Regions from separate parts of the Kitasatospora sp. NPDC058190 genome, predicted to be linked through region 2. Evidence: riboswitches for the same ligand, from Rfam matches in the RefSeq annotation. Region 2 holds a riboswitch; each other region holds the start of a gene.

Region 1 (4,182 bases), on a different contig from region 2:
GTGCGGGGTTCTCGGGCATCGGCGCCGCTGTCCGGCTGCGCCAGGCCGGGGTGCGCGAGGTCCTCGTGCTGGAGAAGGGGCCGCAACTCGGCGGCACGTGGCGGGAGAACACCTACCCCGGCTGCGCCTGCGACGTTCCCTCGACGCTCTACAGCTACTCGTTCACCCCGGACGCCGCCTGGAGCAGGGTGTTCGCCGAGCAGCGGGAGATCCACGCCTATCTGCGGGCGACGGCCGAACGGCACGGGCTCGGCGAGGTGCTGCGCTGCGGCGTGCGGGTGGACGGCGCCCGGTGGGATCCGGTGGCCGGGCGCTGGCGGCTGGAGACCAGCGACGGACCGTACAGCGCCGCGGTGCTGGTGATGGCCACCGGGCCGTGGCACGTCCCGCGCCACCTCGACGTTCCCGGGGTCGAGGAGTTCACCGGACCCGTGATCCATACCGCCCGGTGGGACCAGGACGTCGACCTGACGGGGCGTCGGGTCGCCGTGGTGGGCACCGGCGCCTCCGCCGTCCAACTCGTACCGGCCATCGCACCCCGAGCAGCCGCCGTGCACGTCTTCCAGCGGACCGCCCAGTGGGTGCTCCCCAAACCCGACCTGTCGGTGCCCGAGTCCGTCAACCAGCTCCTGGATCGCCTGCCCGGCTCCCGCAACGCGCTGCGCGCCGGGCAGTACGCGCTGCAGGAGTGCTTCGGCTTCGCCTTCCGGCACCCGCGCCTCGCCCGTCTCCTGGAGGCGGGCGCCCGTGCGCACCTGCGGCTCGCGGTCCGTGACCGGTCGTTGCGCGAGGCGCTCACACCCAGCTACCGGCTGGGCTGCAAGCGCCTGTTGACGTCCAGCACCTTCTACCAGGCCATCGCCCAGCCGCACGTCCAGCTGCATCCCACCGCGGTGACGGCCGTGCGCGGTAACGAGCTCGTCGGCGCCGACGGCACTTCCGCCCGGGCCGACGTCCTCGTCACAGCCACCGGCTTCCGCATGGGCGAGCTGCCACTGGCCCGCCGCCTGTACGGTACAGGCGGCCGGACGCTGCACGACGCCTGGGGCGGCGAACCGCGGGCCTACCTGGGCACCACCGTCAGCGGCTTCCCCAACCTCTTCCTGCTGCTGGGGCCCAACCTGCTCGGCGGCTCAACCTCCGCGATCACCGTCCTGGAAGCCCAACTGACCTACCTCACCAGCGCCCTGGCCCACCTCGACCGCTGGGGTTACCGCGCCCTGGAGGTCCGCCCGGCCGCCCAGGCCGCGCACAACGAGGCGGTGCAGGAGGCGTTGCGGACCACCGTGTACAACTCCGGCGGCTGCACCAGTTACTACTTCGGCCCGAGCGGGCGGAACACCTTCGCCTGGCCCTGGTCGACCGGGCGGCTCATCCGGCAGCTGAGCCGCATCGACCCCGCCGCCTACGCCTTCCACCCCCCGACCGGGCCGGCACCACTGCCCGCCACGGCATCGCTGGGAGACCCGGCACGTCGGTGATCTCCGCGTGTCCGTCGAAGGTGAACATCGCGTCGCCGGCCGCCACCGCGCTGGCACCGAACGCGTGGTGCACCCGGCGCCCGCACTCCCCCTGCGAGCGATCACGTCCCCACTGCCATCAGACCTCCGAACAGCACGGATGATCCATCGGCACCCGCAGTGGGGCCAGGTCAGAAGGACGCGTTCCAGATCTCCCTCGGCAAGCCGGCCGGATGGTGGCACATGGCGGTCAGGGCCGACTCGACGGCGGTCTCGGTCGGCGCGGGTGGTCCGCCGGGGACTGCGCGGCCCCGTCCTGGCCCCGGGTACGCCGACGGCCCGGCTCACGCATCGCGACGTGAACCGGGCCGGTCAGGTGGCCGCTGGGCAGCCTGTCAGCCGCCGGACATCCGGCCGCCGGGCGGTACTCGCTCGGACCCATCGGTTCGAACAGGCCGATCAGGCCCGATCAGGCCGTACCGATCGGGAGAGGTCCGATCAGTACGCGCTGTGCACCTGCCAGAACGCCCAGGCGGCGTTCGGGCTGCCGTAGACGGTGTTCATGTACTGCAGAGCCCACTTGAGCTGGGTGGCGGGGTTGTTCTGCCAGTCGGAACCGGCCGAGGCCATCTTGTTGCCGGGCAGCGCCTGCGGCAGGCCGTAGGCGCCCGAGCTCGGGTTCGTGGCGTGGATGTTCCAGCCGCTCTCGTGGCTGATGATCTGGTCGAACGAGGCCAGCTGGTTCGCCGGGACGATCGAGGCCGCGAGCGCCTGCAGCGCGGCCGGGGTGTTGGCGACCGGGGCGGCCGGGGTGGCGGCCAGCGGGCTGGCGGCGGCCGGCTTGGCCGGAGCCGGGGCGGCCCCGCCCAGGGTCAGGTGCTGGCCCGGGTAGATCTTGCCCGGGCCCTTGGTCAGCACGGACTTGTTGAGGTCGTAGAGCTTCTGCCAGCCACCCTGCACGTGGTGCGTGGTGGCGATCTTGGTGAGGGAGTCACCGCTCTGGACGGTGTACACAGCGGGCGCCTGCGGGGCGGCGGCCGGGGCCGAGTGCGCCGGGGCGGACTTGACGGGGGCGGCGTTCGCGGCGGTGGCGGCGACCACCGGGATGCCGGCGCCGACGCCGACGACCACGGCGGCCGCGACCATGCGCTTGACGGAGCCGACGGCGAACAGGCTGGGGCGAGCGTTGACGGGCAGCATGAAGTGCGATTCCTCTCACACGCCTGCGAGGTGAGCTGTCGGGTTCGGGCTGGAGTTGCCCGGCCGCGCAGAGACGCGGCTTCACCCCTAGCCCCACCGGAACCAGTCCGGATGAGGCGACTTACCTGTGGGTCCCCCGCTCCTGCCGCGGTGCTTCATGGATGCACGTGCCCGCCCGATCCGGCGGCAGGATTCGGCGTTCCGGAGAGCGGGGTTCGTTTCGTACGGAGACGAACGAGAAGGAACGTAAACGGCGCGGAGCCACTAGCACAAGCCCTCGTGAGCTGGGTCACGGCACAGCCGGATTGTCCGAATGATCCACAATAGCGCTTGATAACGATTCGGCAACGCCCCTATGAGTGTGCGTCAGTGCGGGCCGCCGGGCCCAGCGTGGCGGCCATCGCCCGATGGCGCGCCGTGCGGGTCGTGGGTTCGGGCCGACGCGCCCGTCCCGGGGCGCGCCGACCTGACCAGTGGTCAGTCTGCCTGCCGGCCCTGCGCATCGACGCCGCCCGGCACCTCGGCTGCTGGATCGTACGGGGTGCGGGTGCAGACGAAGCCGGCCTGGTCCAGGTGGTCGACCGTGCCGTCGGCCCGGCGCACCACGCGCAGCGGCTCGCCCGCGTAGTGGCCGTCCAGCCCGGTCCAGGTCCCGTCCGGCTCGGGCTGGAACCGTGCGGTGCGGGTCGCGCCGCCCAGCGCTGTGAGCTCCAGCACACGGCCGGTTCGCAGGTGCAGCATGACCGCGCCGGTGCCACAGCAGCAGGGGCCGGTCAGCGCCAACGGGCGTCGGCGAAGCGCCGCCGGGGCTCGGGGATCCGCGGCTCGTGCTCGGTTGACCGCTCTGCGGGAAGCTCTGGACGACTATCTGCGGCTTCGCCGCTCGGCCAGCCCCAGATCGCTGGGGAGAGGTCTTCGGTGACGACACTGTCGCCGCCGCCATGATCGACCGCCTCGTCCACCACGACGAGGTCCACTCCCTCAAGGGCGAGTCCTACCGCATGCGAGGCCGCGAACTCGGACACCCCACCGACGACGACTGACACGCACCATCCGGCGAGACCAACGGGATGGCCCACGACTGAACCGCCGGAACCGGCCCGTTCTGAGCCGTTGCCGACAGCCTTCATCGGTCTGCTGATCGCGGACAGTGCCTACCTCGGAGTTGCTCACCGTCCCGGGTCCGGTACTCAGCGCTCCTGAAGGTCGGGCACGGTCTCGCGATACGCGCGAGCATGCCCTGCTGGCGCTGTGCCTGGACGGGGCGCACCTCGGGACGGCAGGCGCACTTGGCGGACAAACAATGGGATCCGCCCAGATCCTCAACGACGGATGTGTCGGGCGGCTGCCATCCTCGGGGACCTCGTGAATGTGCCGGTGACCAGGGCGTACCGTCGGGCCCGCCCGACGTGCCGCAGTCCGGGAAGTTCTGGTTCGATGGGGGCGCCGTCACCACCGCCCGCAAGGAGCAGGACCCTGAGTACGTCGTTCGCAGAAGCGCTGTCCGTCGGACTGCTGGTCC
Region 2 (4,182 bases):
CGACGCCGGGGTGGACGTGGACGCGGCGCTGCGCTCGGCCGCGCGGGGCTACCGGGACGCGGTGCGCGCGGCCGAGGGGCTCAAGCCGGAGTAGCGGCTCAGGCCGCCGTGGCGGTGTGCCCGGTCGGGCGCCGCTGCGGCGGGACGAGCTCGCCGATGGCCTCGCCGACCAGGGCGAGGAGTTCGGCGAGGCGCTCAAGGTCGAGGTGGTCGGGCAGGTCGGCGAGGGAGACGACCCGTTCGCCGTTCGGGCCGGCGACGCAGAAGAGGTCGATCGGACCGAGGTGCTTCTCGGCGGTGTCGACCAGGGCGGCGACGTCGCTGGGGCGGCGGATGTCAGCGGCGACGCCGACGACGGGGCAGCCCGGCCGGTCGAGTTCGGCGGCGAGGTCCTCGGCGACACCGACGTGGGTGTCGGCGATCAGCATCCCGGCGGCGCCGGCCGCGGTGAACCGGCGGGCGAGGCCGGCTCCCGAACCGCCGTCGAGTACCGCGATGACGACGACTGCCCCGCTGACCCGCATGGTCTGCTCCTCCCTGTGGGCGACACCGCACCGGCGCCCACGCACACTGCGGAGGATCGTAGGCACGACCTGACCCTCCGCAACAGGGATTACCCCGCAGGTGACCAGACTCACGCCTGCCACCCGGCCAAGAGCTGTCCAAGAGCTGTCCACGGACCGTCCACCGGCCGTCCACGGAGCGTTGGTGACCCGCTCGCGCGCCGTTCGCGACGTGTTGACGGTCGGGAACGGTCAGGACGCGCCCGACCCAGCGGTTACGGTCGACCCATGCCTGCTCAGCCCGACGCCGCCCAGCCCGCCCCGCAGCTCTTCACCTGGGAGTTCGCCGCCGACCCGTACCCGGCCTACGCCTGGCTGCGCGAGCACGCCCCGGTGCACCGCACCAGGCTGCCGAGCGGCGTGGAGGCCTGGCTGGTGACGCGGTACGCGGACGCCCGGCAGGCGCTGGCGGACAGTCGGCTGTCGAAGAACCCGGCACACCACAGCGAGCAGGCGCACCGCACCGGCCGGGTGGGCATCCCGGGGGAGCGGCAGGCGGACCTGATGACCCACCTGCTGAACATCGACCCGCCGGACCACACCCGGTTGCGCCGGCTGGTGTCCAAGGCGTTCACGCCGCGCCGGGTGGCCGAGTTCGAGCCGCGGGTGCAGCAGCTCACCGACCGACTGATCGACGGTTTCGCGCAGCGCGGCTCGGCGGACCTGATCCACGAGTTCGCCTTCCCGCTCCCCATCTACGCGATCTGCGACATGCTGGGCGTGCCGGCCGAGGACCAGGACGACTTCCGTGACTGGGCCGGGATGATGATCCGCCACGGCGGGGGCCAACGCGGCGGCGTGGGGCGGGCGGTGAAGCGGATGCGGGCGTACCTGCTGGAGCTGATCCACCGCAAGCGGGCCGATCTCGGTGACGACCTGATCTCCGGCCTGATCAGGGCCAGTGACCACGGCGAGCACCTGACCGAGAACGAGGCGGCCGCGATGGCCTTCATCCTGCTGTTCGCCGGTTTCGAGACGACCGTCAACCTGATCGGCAACGGGACGTACGCGCTGCTGCGCAACCCGGGGCAGCGGGCGCTGCTGCAGGAGTCGGTGGTGCGCGGGGAGACCGCGCTGCTGGAGACCGGGATCGAGGAACTCCTGCGCTACGACGGGCCGGTGGAGCTGGCGACCTGGCGGTTCGCGACCAGGCCGCTGACCATCGGCGGGGTGGACATCCCGGTGGGCGATCCGGTGCTGGTGGTGCTGGCGGCGGCGGACCGCGACCCGGCCCGGTTCGCGGACGAGAACACCCTCGACCTGGCCCGAACCGACAATCCCCACCTGGGGTTCGGGCACGGCATCCACTACTGCATCGGCGCCCCGCTGGCCCGGCTCGAAGGACGCGCCGCGCTGGCCACGCTGCTTTCCCGACTGCCCGATCTGCGACTGGCCGAAACTCCGGAGAATCTCCGGTGGCGGGGTGGCCTGATCATGCGTGGATTGCGCGAACTTCCGGTCGAATTCAGTCCCGAGATCCGGTCTCCGCACGCCCTTCCTGAGGCTCCGACACGCTGACTTGGCGTCGGTGACGCGCTCCTGATGGCGGTGTGAACACCCATCAATCCGGACAAACAGGCGCAGTTGGTAGGCGATTGATCACGTGCCGTAATTCCGGTGTGATGTCGACGATATGAGCTTGTGATTGGTCTGAGGATCTGTCTAGTCTCCCTGGAGTTCGCAGCTGCGGACCTCGTGCGCGGAACGCCGAATCCTGCCCGCCGCGCCACGGGAAACCGACCAGACCCTTGGGCAGGGGCGGGGGAACCAGGTTTGTTGCCGTCCTCCACGGCTTGGGGTGAAGCCGCCCGAGCGGAACGTTTCCGCACGTGGCGGCCGGGCCACCTCCCGGTCCGAACCCGACAGCTCACCTCGCAGGCGTGCGGAGAGGGACCCTTCATGCTGTTCGTTGGAACTGGCCGTCACCGTCGTCGCACCCAGGCCGAGAAGGCCATCGCCGTCGCCGGTGTGGCCGGCGTCGGACTCGCGATGCCGCTCCTCGCCGCCACCGGCGCCTCCGCCGCCCCGGCCTCCTCCTGGGACTCCGTCGCCCAGTGCGAGAGCGGCGGCGACTGGAGCATCAACACCGGCAACGGCTTCTACGGCGGCCTGCAGTTCACCTCCAGCACCTGGAAGGCGTACGGCGGCACCGCCTACGCGCCGCAGGCCAACCAGGCCAGCAAGGGCCAGCAGATATCGGTCGCCGAGAAGGTGCTGGCCTCCCAGGGCCCGGGCGCCTGGCCGGTCTGCTCCGTCAAGGCGGGCCTGAGCAAGGGCGGTGCCCCGGCCGTGGTCGACACCTCTTCGGACGCCAAGCCGCAGTCCGCCCCCCAGCAGCAGACGCCCAAGCAGCAGGCCCAAAAGCCGCAGGCCCCGAAGCAGCAGACCCCCAAGGCGGACGCGAAGCCCGCCCAGCCGTACGCCCCGAAGCACGCCGCCCCGAAGCAGGCCGAAACGCCCGCGGAGCAGCCGGTCCAGCAGTACGTTCCCAAGCACGCCGCCCCGCGCGCCGCCCAGCCGGCCCAGGCCGCCCCGGCCGGCCACGACTACACCGTCCACTCCGGTGACACCCTGTCGAGCATCGCCGCCGCTCAGGGCGTGTCCGGCGGCTGGCAGGCGCTGTACGACGGCAACCGCGGCACGGTCGGCGGCGACCCGAACCTGATCATGCCCGGCCAGGTCCTGCACCTCGGCTGAACCGGTCCGCAGGACCTCGAACAACACCCCGGGGACGAAGGGGGCCGCGCCCGGCCCCCTTCGTCCGCATTCGTCCGCGCCGGGGGGACAAGCTGGGACAAGCAGGTGAACTACCGGGGGGTAGCAGGGCCACACGCTGAGACGGGACCGAGGCCAACGTGGCCCCGGGAGCCCGGGCGGTTAGGCTCTGGGTCGTAACGACTCCGCAATCGTCCTGCCGACAGCACCACCGTCAGCCGGACCCTGCTTCCGCAAGGAGATGCCTCGTGCCGTCCATCGATGTCGTCGTAGCCCGTGAGATCCTCGACTCGCGCGGCAACCCCACGGTCGAGGTCGAGGTCGGCCTCGACGACGGCAGCACCGGTCGTGCCGCTGTCCCGTCGGGTGCCTCGACCGGCGCCTTCGAGGCGCTGGAGCTGCGCGACGGTGACAAGAACCGCTACTTCGGCAAGGGCGTCGAGAAGGCCGTCCTGGCCGTCATCGAGCAGATCGGCCCGGAGCTCGTCGGCTACGACGCCACCGAGCAGCGCCTGATCGACCAGGCCATGCTCGACCTGGACGCCACCCCCGACAAGTCCTCGCTCGGCGCCAACGCCATCCTGGGCGTCTCGCTGGCCGTCGCGCACGCCGCCTCCGAGGCCAGCGACCTGCCGCTGTTCCGCTACCTGGGCGGCCCGAACGCGCACGTCCTGCCGGTCCCGATGATGAACATCCTCAACGGCGGCTCGCACGCGGACTCCAACGTCGACATCCAGGAGTTCATGATCGCCCCGATCGGCGCGGAGTCCTTCTCCGAGGCCGTCCGCTGGGGCGTCGAGGTCTACCACACCCTCAAGGGCGTGCTGAAGGACCGCGGCCTGTCCACCGGCCTCGGCGACGAGGGCGGCTTCGCGCCGAACCTGGACAGCAACCGCGAGGCCCT
Region 3 (4,182 bases), on a different contig from region 2:
GCCCGGGCCACAGCGGTCCGGTGACCGCGCGACAGGGAGCCGGGGCACGGTCCCGGTCGTGGCGGGCCAGCGGGCCCCGCCGTGTCCGGCCGTACCGGGAGCGCTCAGGCCGCGAGGGCGGTTCGAGCCGCGGACGGGACGTCGGGCTCCTCGGTGAGCCAGGCCAGGTGCCCGTCGGGGCGCACGAGGGCCGCGGTGACGTCGTGCCAGGCGGGGTGGGGCGGCTGGGCGGGCCGCTGTGCAGGGTCGGGCCCGGGCGGGCGAGTTCGTCCTGCTCGACCTCGCCGGCGAGGTCGAGCAGGACGGGGCGGCCGGGGCGCAGCAGGGTGAACAGGCCGGTGGTGTCCCAGCGCAGGTCGGGGGCGCGGGTGCCGGTCAGCGGGTGGGCGTCGGGGGCGCCGGGGTAGGTGACCGCGAGGCCGGCCGCGCGTTCGGCGAAGGTGTCGGAGAACTCGCTGACGCCGTCGATGAGTTCGCCGATGAGGTCGCACAGGGCGAGGGTCTCGGCGGCGTGGTCGGCCATCAGGCCGCTCTGGGCGCGGGTGCGAGCGACCCCCGACTGGATCGAGACCGCGGTCGACACCGGGAAGGTCGACATGGACGGCGAGCCGGCCCGCCTGCTCCAGGGTGAGTAGGCGATGCCCCGCGCCTCCGAGCGCAGGTCGGCGGCCGCCGAACGGCACGCCGACACCGTCCGCAAAGTCCTCTTCGAGGCCCGCCCCGCCGGGCTGACCGACCGCGTCCACCAGGCCGGGGCGATCCCGCTGCGCCCCGGCGTGGTGGCACCGCTGTGGGGCGGTACGACGTAGGGCCCGGTGGATCGGGGTCCGTGGTCAGGCTCGTCCTACGTCCTTGACGGACGGGTCAGTTGGAGAAGTCCTGGGTGAGCCAGACGGTTCCACTGGCATCCCGGTGGACGGCGATGCCGATGTGGGTGAACTCGCTGCTGAGGATGTTCTTGCGGTGGCCGTCGTTCGGCGGCGTCTCGTTCAGCATGTCCTGGGTCAGGCTGACCGCCATGGCGGCGATGTCCTGGGCCGAGGTGGAGACCCCGTTGCCGTAGCCTATGTTCTCCCCGACGGCGTTCCACTGGACGCCTGCGGCCGTCTCCCGCGCCCCCAACTCGGCCTCGCCCGGGCACTGGTGGGACATGCCGCAGCCGCCGGCCATCGTCTGGTCGTGGGCCCCGGCGCTGCTGGTCAGCCCCGACGTGATGGTGTAGGCGGGCAGGCCCTGGGCGGCTCGCGCCTGGTTGATCAGTTTGAGGACCTGCTGCACGGCGTCCGAGCTCGAACCGGTCTGTGCAGCCGGGGCGGTCTGCGCAGCCGGGGCGGTGGGTGTGGCCGCGGGGGCGGGGGCGTGCGTGGCCGGGACGGACGGGGACGACGGCGCGGACGTGTGGAACACCGGGGCCGGAGCCGGAGCGGAGGGCCGCGCCGAGTGGGAGCCCTGGGACTCGCCGCCGGGGCGCGCGGTCGCGGATTCCGGAGCGTGGGAGGCCGGGGCGGACGGCGACGGTGAGGCGTGCGAGGCTTCGGCCGAGGCCGCAGCGGAGGGCCCCGCCGCGTGCGGGTCGGCCTGGTGGCGGTGCTGACCATCGGAGTCGCTCTGGTGCCGGTGCTGGTGGTGCACCTGCCACCCGACGTGGCTCGCGTACGTGTGGGAGCCGGGCGCGGCGGAGGCTCCGCTCGCGCTCAGCAGCGGCAGCATGAGGCCGGCACCGGCGATCCCGACGGTGGCGGCCAGACGCGGGGTGTGTCTCCGGCGCGCACGGCGATGCCGGCCGGTACTTGAAGTCAGCATGGGGCGTCCCTCTGCGACGCCTGCGAGGTGAGCTGTCGGGTTCGGGCCGTGAGGTAGCCCGGCCGCACGCAGCGGCTTCACCCCTAGCCACACCCGTCTCGTCCGCGAACGGACCGAGCAGGGCGCGGCGAACTACCTGGTTCCCCCGCTCCTGCCCGGTGCACTGCTCGACGTCCGGCCGACCGGTGGACAGGACTCGGCGTCCCGGCGGCAGGGTCCGCAGGTGCGAACAGGTCGAACGCTAGGCAGATCGACCCGGAAGACACAAGTTCGTATCATCCACATCACACGAAAATTCGGCAAAGATCTGATGGAATGCCACATTGGCTGACAAAGCGCCGCATAAATACATGAATCGGACAACCCTCCCGGCTGTCGATGCCGGTCGCGACGGCCACCGCCCCCCTCGGCGATCACGTCTCCGAGCCCGCCGAGCACCCGGTACTCAGTCGGCGCGGGCGCTGCCGAAGGTACGGCGGTAGGCACCGGGGGTGGTGCCGAGGGCGGCGCGGAAGCGGCGGCGCAGGTTGACGGCGGAGGCCAGGCCGACCCGCACGGCGACGGCCTCCACCGGCAGGTCGGTCTGCTCCAGCAGCACCCGGGCGGCGTCGACGCGCCGGGCCAGCAGCCACTGGCCGGGGCTGGTGCCCAGCTGCTCGGCGAAGCGCCGGGCCAGGGTGCGCCCGGAGAGCCCGGCGCGGGCGGCGAGATCCTCCACGGCCAGCCGCTCCCCCAGGTGTTCCTCGGCCCACTCCAGCAGTGGGGCCAGCGACTCGTCCGCCCGGGCGGGCGCCGGGACGGCGGCGTACTGCAGCTGGCTGCCCTCGCGGTGCGGGGGCAGCACCATGTGCCGGGCGACCTGGGCGGCGTAGGCCGCGCCGTGGTCGCGGCGCAGCAGGTGCAGGCACAGGTCGATGCCCGCGCCGGATCCGGCGCTGGTGGCGACGTCGCCGTGGTCGACGTACAGCACGTCCCGGTCGACCGTCAGGGCCGGGTACTCGGCGGCGAGTTGGGCGGTGCGGGCCCAGTGGGTGGTGGCGCGGCGCCCGTCCAGCAGTCCGGCCTGGGCCAGGACGAAGGCGCCGCTGCAGATGGACACGATCCGGGCGCCGCGGGCGTGGGCGGCGCGCAGCGCGTCCAGGACGGCGGACGGTACCGGGGAGCCGGGCGGCTGCCAGCCGGGGACGACCACGGTGTCGGCCCGCTCCAGCGCCTCCAGGCCCGCGTGGACCAGCAGCGGGACGCCGAGGGTGGTCGGCACCGGGCCGGGGGTCCGGGCGCACAGGGTGAAGTCGTAGTAGGAGGGCAGTCCGGCGCGTTCGGTGCCGAAGGCCTCGGCGGCGCAGGCGAGTTCGAAGGGCGCCTGGGGCGCGCCGAGCAGGGCCACCACGCGGTGGCGGGCCGGGTTCGCAGCGGAGGCGTCCATGGCAGGAATGTACCTGAGGATGTCTTTTCGGACTCTGGGGCGGTGGGGGCGGCGGCGGCCACAGTGGGGACATGAGCGAGAACGACGGAAACGACGGAAACGACGGGCTGAAGACGACGCTGCTGGCCGGGGACGTGGAGCCGGTCGCGGTGGGGCCGGGGATCGTGCGGCGGCGGCTGACGGCCACCGGGTACGCGCGCGGCTGGCTGATCGACTTCGCGCCGGGCAGCCAGTGGCCGGAGGTGGACGTGCACCACACCGAGGAGCGCTACTACGTGCTCAGCGGCGAGGTGATCGAGGGGGACGAGCGCCATCCGGCGGGCAGTTACGTGGTGTTCGCGCCGGGCAGCAGCCATCGGCCGCGCACCGAGACCGGCGCGCGGATGCTCGGGATCACCCTGGGCTCCGCCTGACGGGCCACCAGGGGTTGGCGACGGGTGCGGCCTTGAACGGATCGCCCGCGCACGGACGTGGACGGGAGTGGGGCGGCACTGCGCGCCCATGGGCGGCCACATGGACAGTCGATCGACATATGTCGCCGGACTGCCTATTATGGGCGGTGCGCCGGCCGCCGTGCCGGCGCACCGCCCAGAACGACGGGATCGCCGACTACTTCGGCGACGCGATCGAGGTCACCGCCCGCGGCCTTGCCAACTGCACGCGCTGGACGCCGCCTTCGACGCCCACGGGATCCGCCCCGGCTGGCAGCACCGGCTCGGCATGGACAGCCGTACCCTGCTGCCGGGCATCCCCAACGGCATGGCCACCCCGGTCGCCGCGAACGGGCACTGGGTGGTCCTGGCCAACGGCCCCGACGGCACCGGGCTGTACACCGGCACCACCGACGGCCACGGCGAGCCTCCTGGCCCGGGCCCCGGGAGCCGCCCCGGGCCGCCCAGGCTACGGTGGTGCCGTCGGTGGCGACCCAGCTGTGGAAGCGCCCGTCCATGCCC
Region 4 (4,182 bases), on a different contig from region 2:
TGCACGACGGCTGGCCCGAACTGACCTCCAACGCGGTGGAGCACCTGCTGTACGAGCGGCTCCACCTCTACGTCCAACCCGCCCCGGAAGCGGACCCGCTCGCGTACGGCGACGCCGTACGGCTGCTGGTCGACCACCAGCGGGCGGCGAAGCGGCTCAACGCCAAGCGCCAGGAGCGGCTGCACGCCGAGGCCGAGTGGCAGGGCGAGGTCGCGGCCGGACTGCTGCGCCGCGCCGACCTGGTCACCTGGCCGCGGCTGTACGCGGTGCTGCTGCACGCCCACGGGGTGGACACCACGGACGGGGCGGCGGTGCGGGACTGGCTGGCCGGCTTCGCCGGGCTCGGCGAGGAGGAGCGGCTGGCCGGGTTCGAGGCGCTGGTGCCGACCGGCTGGCTGGACGAACCGGACGAGCAGGGCTGGGGACCGGGCCGGGTGCTGTCGGTCGGCATGGCCACCGACGGCGCGCGGCGGCTGCTGGAACAGGGCCTGATGCGGCGCAGCTACCGCAACCTGGCCGAGCTGAACGCGCTGGGACGGCCGATGCCGGACGAACTGGCCGGGGACTTCGGGGAGTTCGAGACGGCGGCGGCCGAGGTGGCGCTCGACCTGATCGGCGAGTGGACGGTGCCGGGGCTGCCGCGGCTGCTGGTCGAGGAGTTCCCGGAGCTCGCGCCGGAGCCGGGGGCGGAGGAGATCGACGCCTACCTGGCGCAGCTGCCGGCGGAGTCGGCGCAGTGATCGGCCGAGGGCCCCGGGTGTCCGGGGCCCTCGGGCGTCGCGTCAGGGCTCCCGGTTCTCGTCGGGGGCTCCCGTCAGGGGGTGAGGCCGCGCTGCTGGAGCCAGGTCTCCGGGTCGACCGGGGCGCCGCCGCCCGGGCGGACCTCCAAGTGCAGGTGCGGGCCGGTGACGTTGCCGGTCGCGCCGACCTTGCCGATCTGCTGGCCGGAACCGACCGCACCGGAGCCCTTGATGATCGAGGAGAGGTGGCAGTACCAGATCTCGGTGCCGTCGGGCAGGGTCTCGACGATCCGGTAGCCGTACGCGCCGGACCAGCCGGCCGAGGTGATGGTGCCCTGGCCCACCGCGTAGACCGGGGTGCCGGTGTCGGCGGCGAAGTCCAGCCCGGTGTGCAGGTGGGCCCAGTAGCGGGCGCTCTGGCCGTAGTGGGCGGAGAGGTTGTAGTCCTTCACCGGCAGGGTGAGGGCGGCGGCCTTGGCGCGCTCGGCCTCGTCGGCGGCGCGCTTGGCGTCGGCCTCCTTGGTGGCGGCCTTCGCCTCGGCCTCCTGCGCGGCCTGCAGGCGGGCGCTCTCCTCGGCGGCGGTGCGCTGGCTGTCGGCCTGCTGCTGGATGCGGGCGGCGAGCGCGAGGCCGGGGTCGGCGGCGAGGGTGACCGGGGCCTCGTCCGCGGCCTCGACGGCGGGCGCGGCGGCCGGGGTGGCGGAGGCGAAACCGGTGGCACCCAGGGTGGCGGCGACGGCGGTGACGCCGAGCAGCGGGGAGGCCCCGCGGGTCTGACGCGGCATCCGGTGGCGGTTGGCCTCGGCCTCCGGGGCGAAGTCGTCGGTGCCGAGCGACTCGGTTCCGTCCGGGCCGGGGGGGTCGAGGAGCTGGGTACCGGCTGCGGGGCCGGCCGGGTGTGCCGGGGTGTGCGTCGACGCCACGGAGGCGCGCTCCTTTCCTTCCTTCGCGCCTACCGGGTTAGCTGACGGGTTCGGAGCAGGAAGGTCTCCTACGGCCGGGCCGGGGCCCCGCCGATTCACCCCAGGGAACGTGGTTCCCCGGCTCCCTGACCTGCCCGGAGGCCGGTCGGCGGGATTAGGCGACGGCGCACGGTGCCGTCTGGGTACGGCATTGACGACCGCGCTGCGTTATCAAACGTTAATCCTAGGAGGCCCTGATTCCAAGCCATCCGTCCGGGACGGCTGGGGGCCAGGTGACCGGACGCCGACGAACGATCCGTCGTTCGCCCAGCCCATCTGAGTACTCCTACTCATGTGCGGCCCGGCCGCGCCGCCGCATCCTGACGGCATGAGCGCACCGATGCAGTCACGCACCACGGCCGCGTACTTCGTCCAGGCCGTCCTCTCGTTCGCGATCTCCGGCTCGGCCCTCGCCGTCGGGATCGCCTGCCTGCCCGTCGGCGGGTGGACCAGGGCCTTCCTCGGGATCGGCCTCCTCTACACCGTCACCTCCGCCTTCACGCTGGCCAAGGTGATCCGGGACCGGCAGGAGTCCTCGGACACCGTCGCCCGGGTCGACCAGGCCCGACTGGAGAAGCTGCTCAGCGAGCACGACCCGTTCCGGGTCGAGGGGGCCTGAGCCGTTCCCGGGAGACCGGGGGAAGGGGTTGACGGCTAAGGCTATTAGCCATAGCTTTATGGCTATCGGCAGCACCGACCCCGTGGAGGACCACCGTGAACGGCACCATCACCCCGAGCACCCAGTACCTCGACGTCCCCGGCGGCCGGATCGCCTTCGACGACACCCGGCAGGGCGACGGCACCCCCGTCGTCCTGCTCCCCGGAATGCTCGACAGCCGCCGCGCCTACCGGCACCTGCACCCGCTGCTCGCCACCGCCGGGCGCCGGGTCATCACCATGGACGTGCGCGGCTTCGGCGAGTCCTCGATCGTCTGGGACGACTACAGCCCGGCCGCCGTCGCCACCGACGTCCTCGCCCTGCTCGACCAGCTCGGCATCGAGCGGGCCGTCCTGGTCGGGCAGTCCTACACCGGGGCGACCGTGGTCAAGCTCGCCGGGGACGCACCCCAGCGGGTCGCCGGAATCGCGCTGATCGACGCCTTCGTCGAGCACCAGGCCAACGCCCTGATGCGCGGCGTGATGGCCGTCATGGGCAGCGCGATGGTCCACTGGCCCGCCGTCTGGGGCTTCTACCTGCGCAAGATGGCCTTCCCCGGCCCCCGGCCCGCCGACCTCGACACCTACGTGGCCGGGCTGGTCGCCGACCTGCGCACCCCCGGGCGCAAGACCGCCACCCGCGGACACGTCACCGGGGACTCCGCGCCGATCGGCTGGTGCGCGGCCGTCCGCTGCCCCTCGCTCGTCCTGATGGGCAGCAAGGACCCCGACTTCCCGGACCCGGCGGCCGTCGCCGAGCGTCAGGCCGCGGCGCTCGGCACCCGGAAGGTGATGATCGAGGGGTCCGGCCACTACCCGATGGCCGACAACCCGCAGGCCGTCGCCGACGCCCTGCTGCCCTTCCTCGCCGAGCTCGCCTGAACCCGCCGATCCCGCCGAGCCCGCCGAACCGCAGCCGTACGGAGAAACCGAGCCCATGCCCCGAGTAGGACTGACCCCGGACCAGGTCGTCGACCACGCCCTCGCCCTCATCGACGAGCAGGGCGCCGAGGCCCTCACCCTGGCCTCCGTCGCCGCCCGCGCGGGAGTCGCCACCCCCTCCCTCTACAAGCACGTCAGCGGAGGCCTGGCCGAACTGCGCCGGCTGATCGCCGTCCGGGTCACCGAGGAACTGGCCGACCGGCTCGCCGAGGCCGCGGTCGGCCGCAGCGGCGACGACGCCGTCACCGCCGTTCTTCGCGCCTACCAGGCCTACGCCACCGAACACCCGCACCGCTACACCGCCCTCCCCCAGGCCCCCCAGCCCGACGACGACCTCACCCGCGCGGCCACCCGCCTCGTCGGCGTCATCATCGCCGTCCTCCGCTCCTACGGCCTCGACGGCCCCGAGGCCATCCACGCCGCCCGCACCGTCCGCTCCCTCGCCCACGGCTTCGCCTCCCTCTCCATCACCGGCGCCTTCCAACTCGCCGAAGACCTCACCACCACCCACGACCGCCTCATCACCACCCTCACCACCGGCCTCCGCACCTGGCCGAAGGCGGAGGAGGAGGAGGAGGAGTAGGAAGCCGGGCCCGCCGACTTCCTGCGCGAGGCCGCGAGGCACGGAAAGGCAGGCATCGCAGCAAGGCCGAGGTGGCGCACCCGCAGCCACGCGGCCGGAGCGGGCGGAGCGGGGACACCGAGCACGTACGAGGAAGTCGAACCGGCCGGCTTCGCGCGGCAGCGGGGCGCCAGAGGGGCGAGGCGGGTGACGGACCACGCACACCCGGGCCGGGCTGGCGCCGAAGCGTCCGGAAGCCCGGCGGAGCAGGGAAGCCCGTGGAAAGTCGGGCCCGCCGCCTTCCTGCGCGGGACAGCCG

Evidence for each region. A riboswitch is a leader RNA that binds a small molecule or an ion and turns the genes downstream of it on or off. The one in region 2 is predicted to bind cyclic di-AMP.
Region 1: it holds a riboswitch for cyclic di-AMP, as region 2 does, so the genes downstream of both, ACFVWU_RS18385 (LysM peptidoglycan-binding domain-containing protein) here and ACFVWU_RS38610 (transglycosylase family protein) in region 2, are expected to answer to the same signal.
Region 3: it holds a riboswitch for cyclic di-AMP, as region 2 does, so the genes downstream of both, ACFVWU_RS15165 (CAP domain-containing protein) here and ACFVWU_RS38610 (transglycosylase family protein) in region 2, are expected to answer to the same signal.
Region 4: it holds a riboswitch for cyclic di-AMP, as region 2 does, so the genes downstream of both, ACFVWU_RS12690 (M23 family metallopeptidase) here and ACFVWU_RS38610 (transglycosylase family protein) in region 2, are expected to answer to the same signal.

The regions. Positions count from the first base shown of each region.
Region 1 is NZ_JBHVVI010000036.1:15,500-19,681, reverse strand. Features, by position in the region: gene ACFVWU_RS18390 (flavin-containing monooxygenase) at 1-1,481, shown strand, start outside; gene ACFVWU_RS18385 (LysM peptidoglycan-binding domain-containing protein) at 1,959-2,660, opposite strand; cyclic di-AMP (ydaO/yuaA leader) riboswitch at 2,668-2,869, opposite strand; gene ACFVWU_RS18380 (hypothetical protein) at 3,138-3,401, opposite strand; gene ACFVWU_RS18375 (ATP-binding protein) at 3,527-3,703, shown strand; gene ACFVWU_RS18370 (arsenic transporter) at 4,098-4,182, shown strand, end outside.
Region 2 is NZ_JBHVVI010000139.1:14,218-18,399, forward strand. Features, by position in the region: gene ACFVWU_RS38595 (MazG family protein) at 1-94, shown strand, start outside; gene ACFVWU_RS38600 (SDR family NAD(P)-dependent oxidoreductase) at 99-524, opposite strand; gene ACFVWU_RS38605 (cytochrome P450) at 792-2,081, shown strand; cyclic di-AMP (ydaO/yuaA leader) riboswitch at 2,292-2,458, shown strand; gene ACFVWU_RS38610 (transglycosylase family protein) at 2,463-3,260, shown strand; gene eno (phosphopyruvate hydratase) at 3,527-4,182, shown strand, end outside.
Region 3 is NZ_JBHVVI010000027.1:2,353-6,534, reverse strand. Features, by position in the region: gene ACFVWU_RS15180 (hypothetical protein) at 1-523, opposite strand, end outside; partial or broken gene ACFVWU_RS15175 (DUF6192 family protein) at 537-635, shown strand; partial or broken gene ACFVWU_RS15170 (RacP protein) at 639-731, shown strand; gene ACFVWU_RS15165 (CAP domain-containing protein) at 865-1,803, opposite strand; cyclic di-AMP (ydaO/yuaA leader) riboswitch at 1,806-1,974, opposite strand; gene ACFVWU_RS15160 (helix-turn-helix domain-containing protein) at 2,249-3,229, opposite strand; gene ACFVWU_RS15155 (cupin domain-containing protein) at 3,301-3,642, shown strand.
Region 4 is NZ_JBHVVI010000020.1:87,969-92,150, reverse strand. Features, by position in the region: gene ACFVWU_RS12695 (hypothetical protein) at 1-740, shown strand, start outside; gene ACFVWU_RS12690 (M23 family metallopeptidase) at 815-1,663, opposite strand; cyclic di-AMP (ydaO/yuaA leader) riboswitch at 1,676-1,834, opposite strand; gene ACFVWU_RS12685 (YiaA/YiaB family inner membrane protein) at 2,031-2,321, shown strand; gene ACFVWU_RS12680 (alpha/beta fold hydrolase) at 2,417-3,241, shown strand; gene ACFVWU_RS12675 (TetR/AcrR family transcriptional regulator) at 3,297-3,884, shown strand.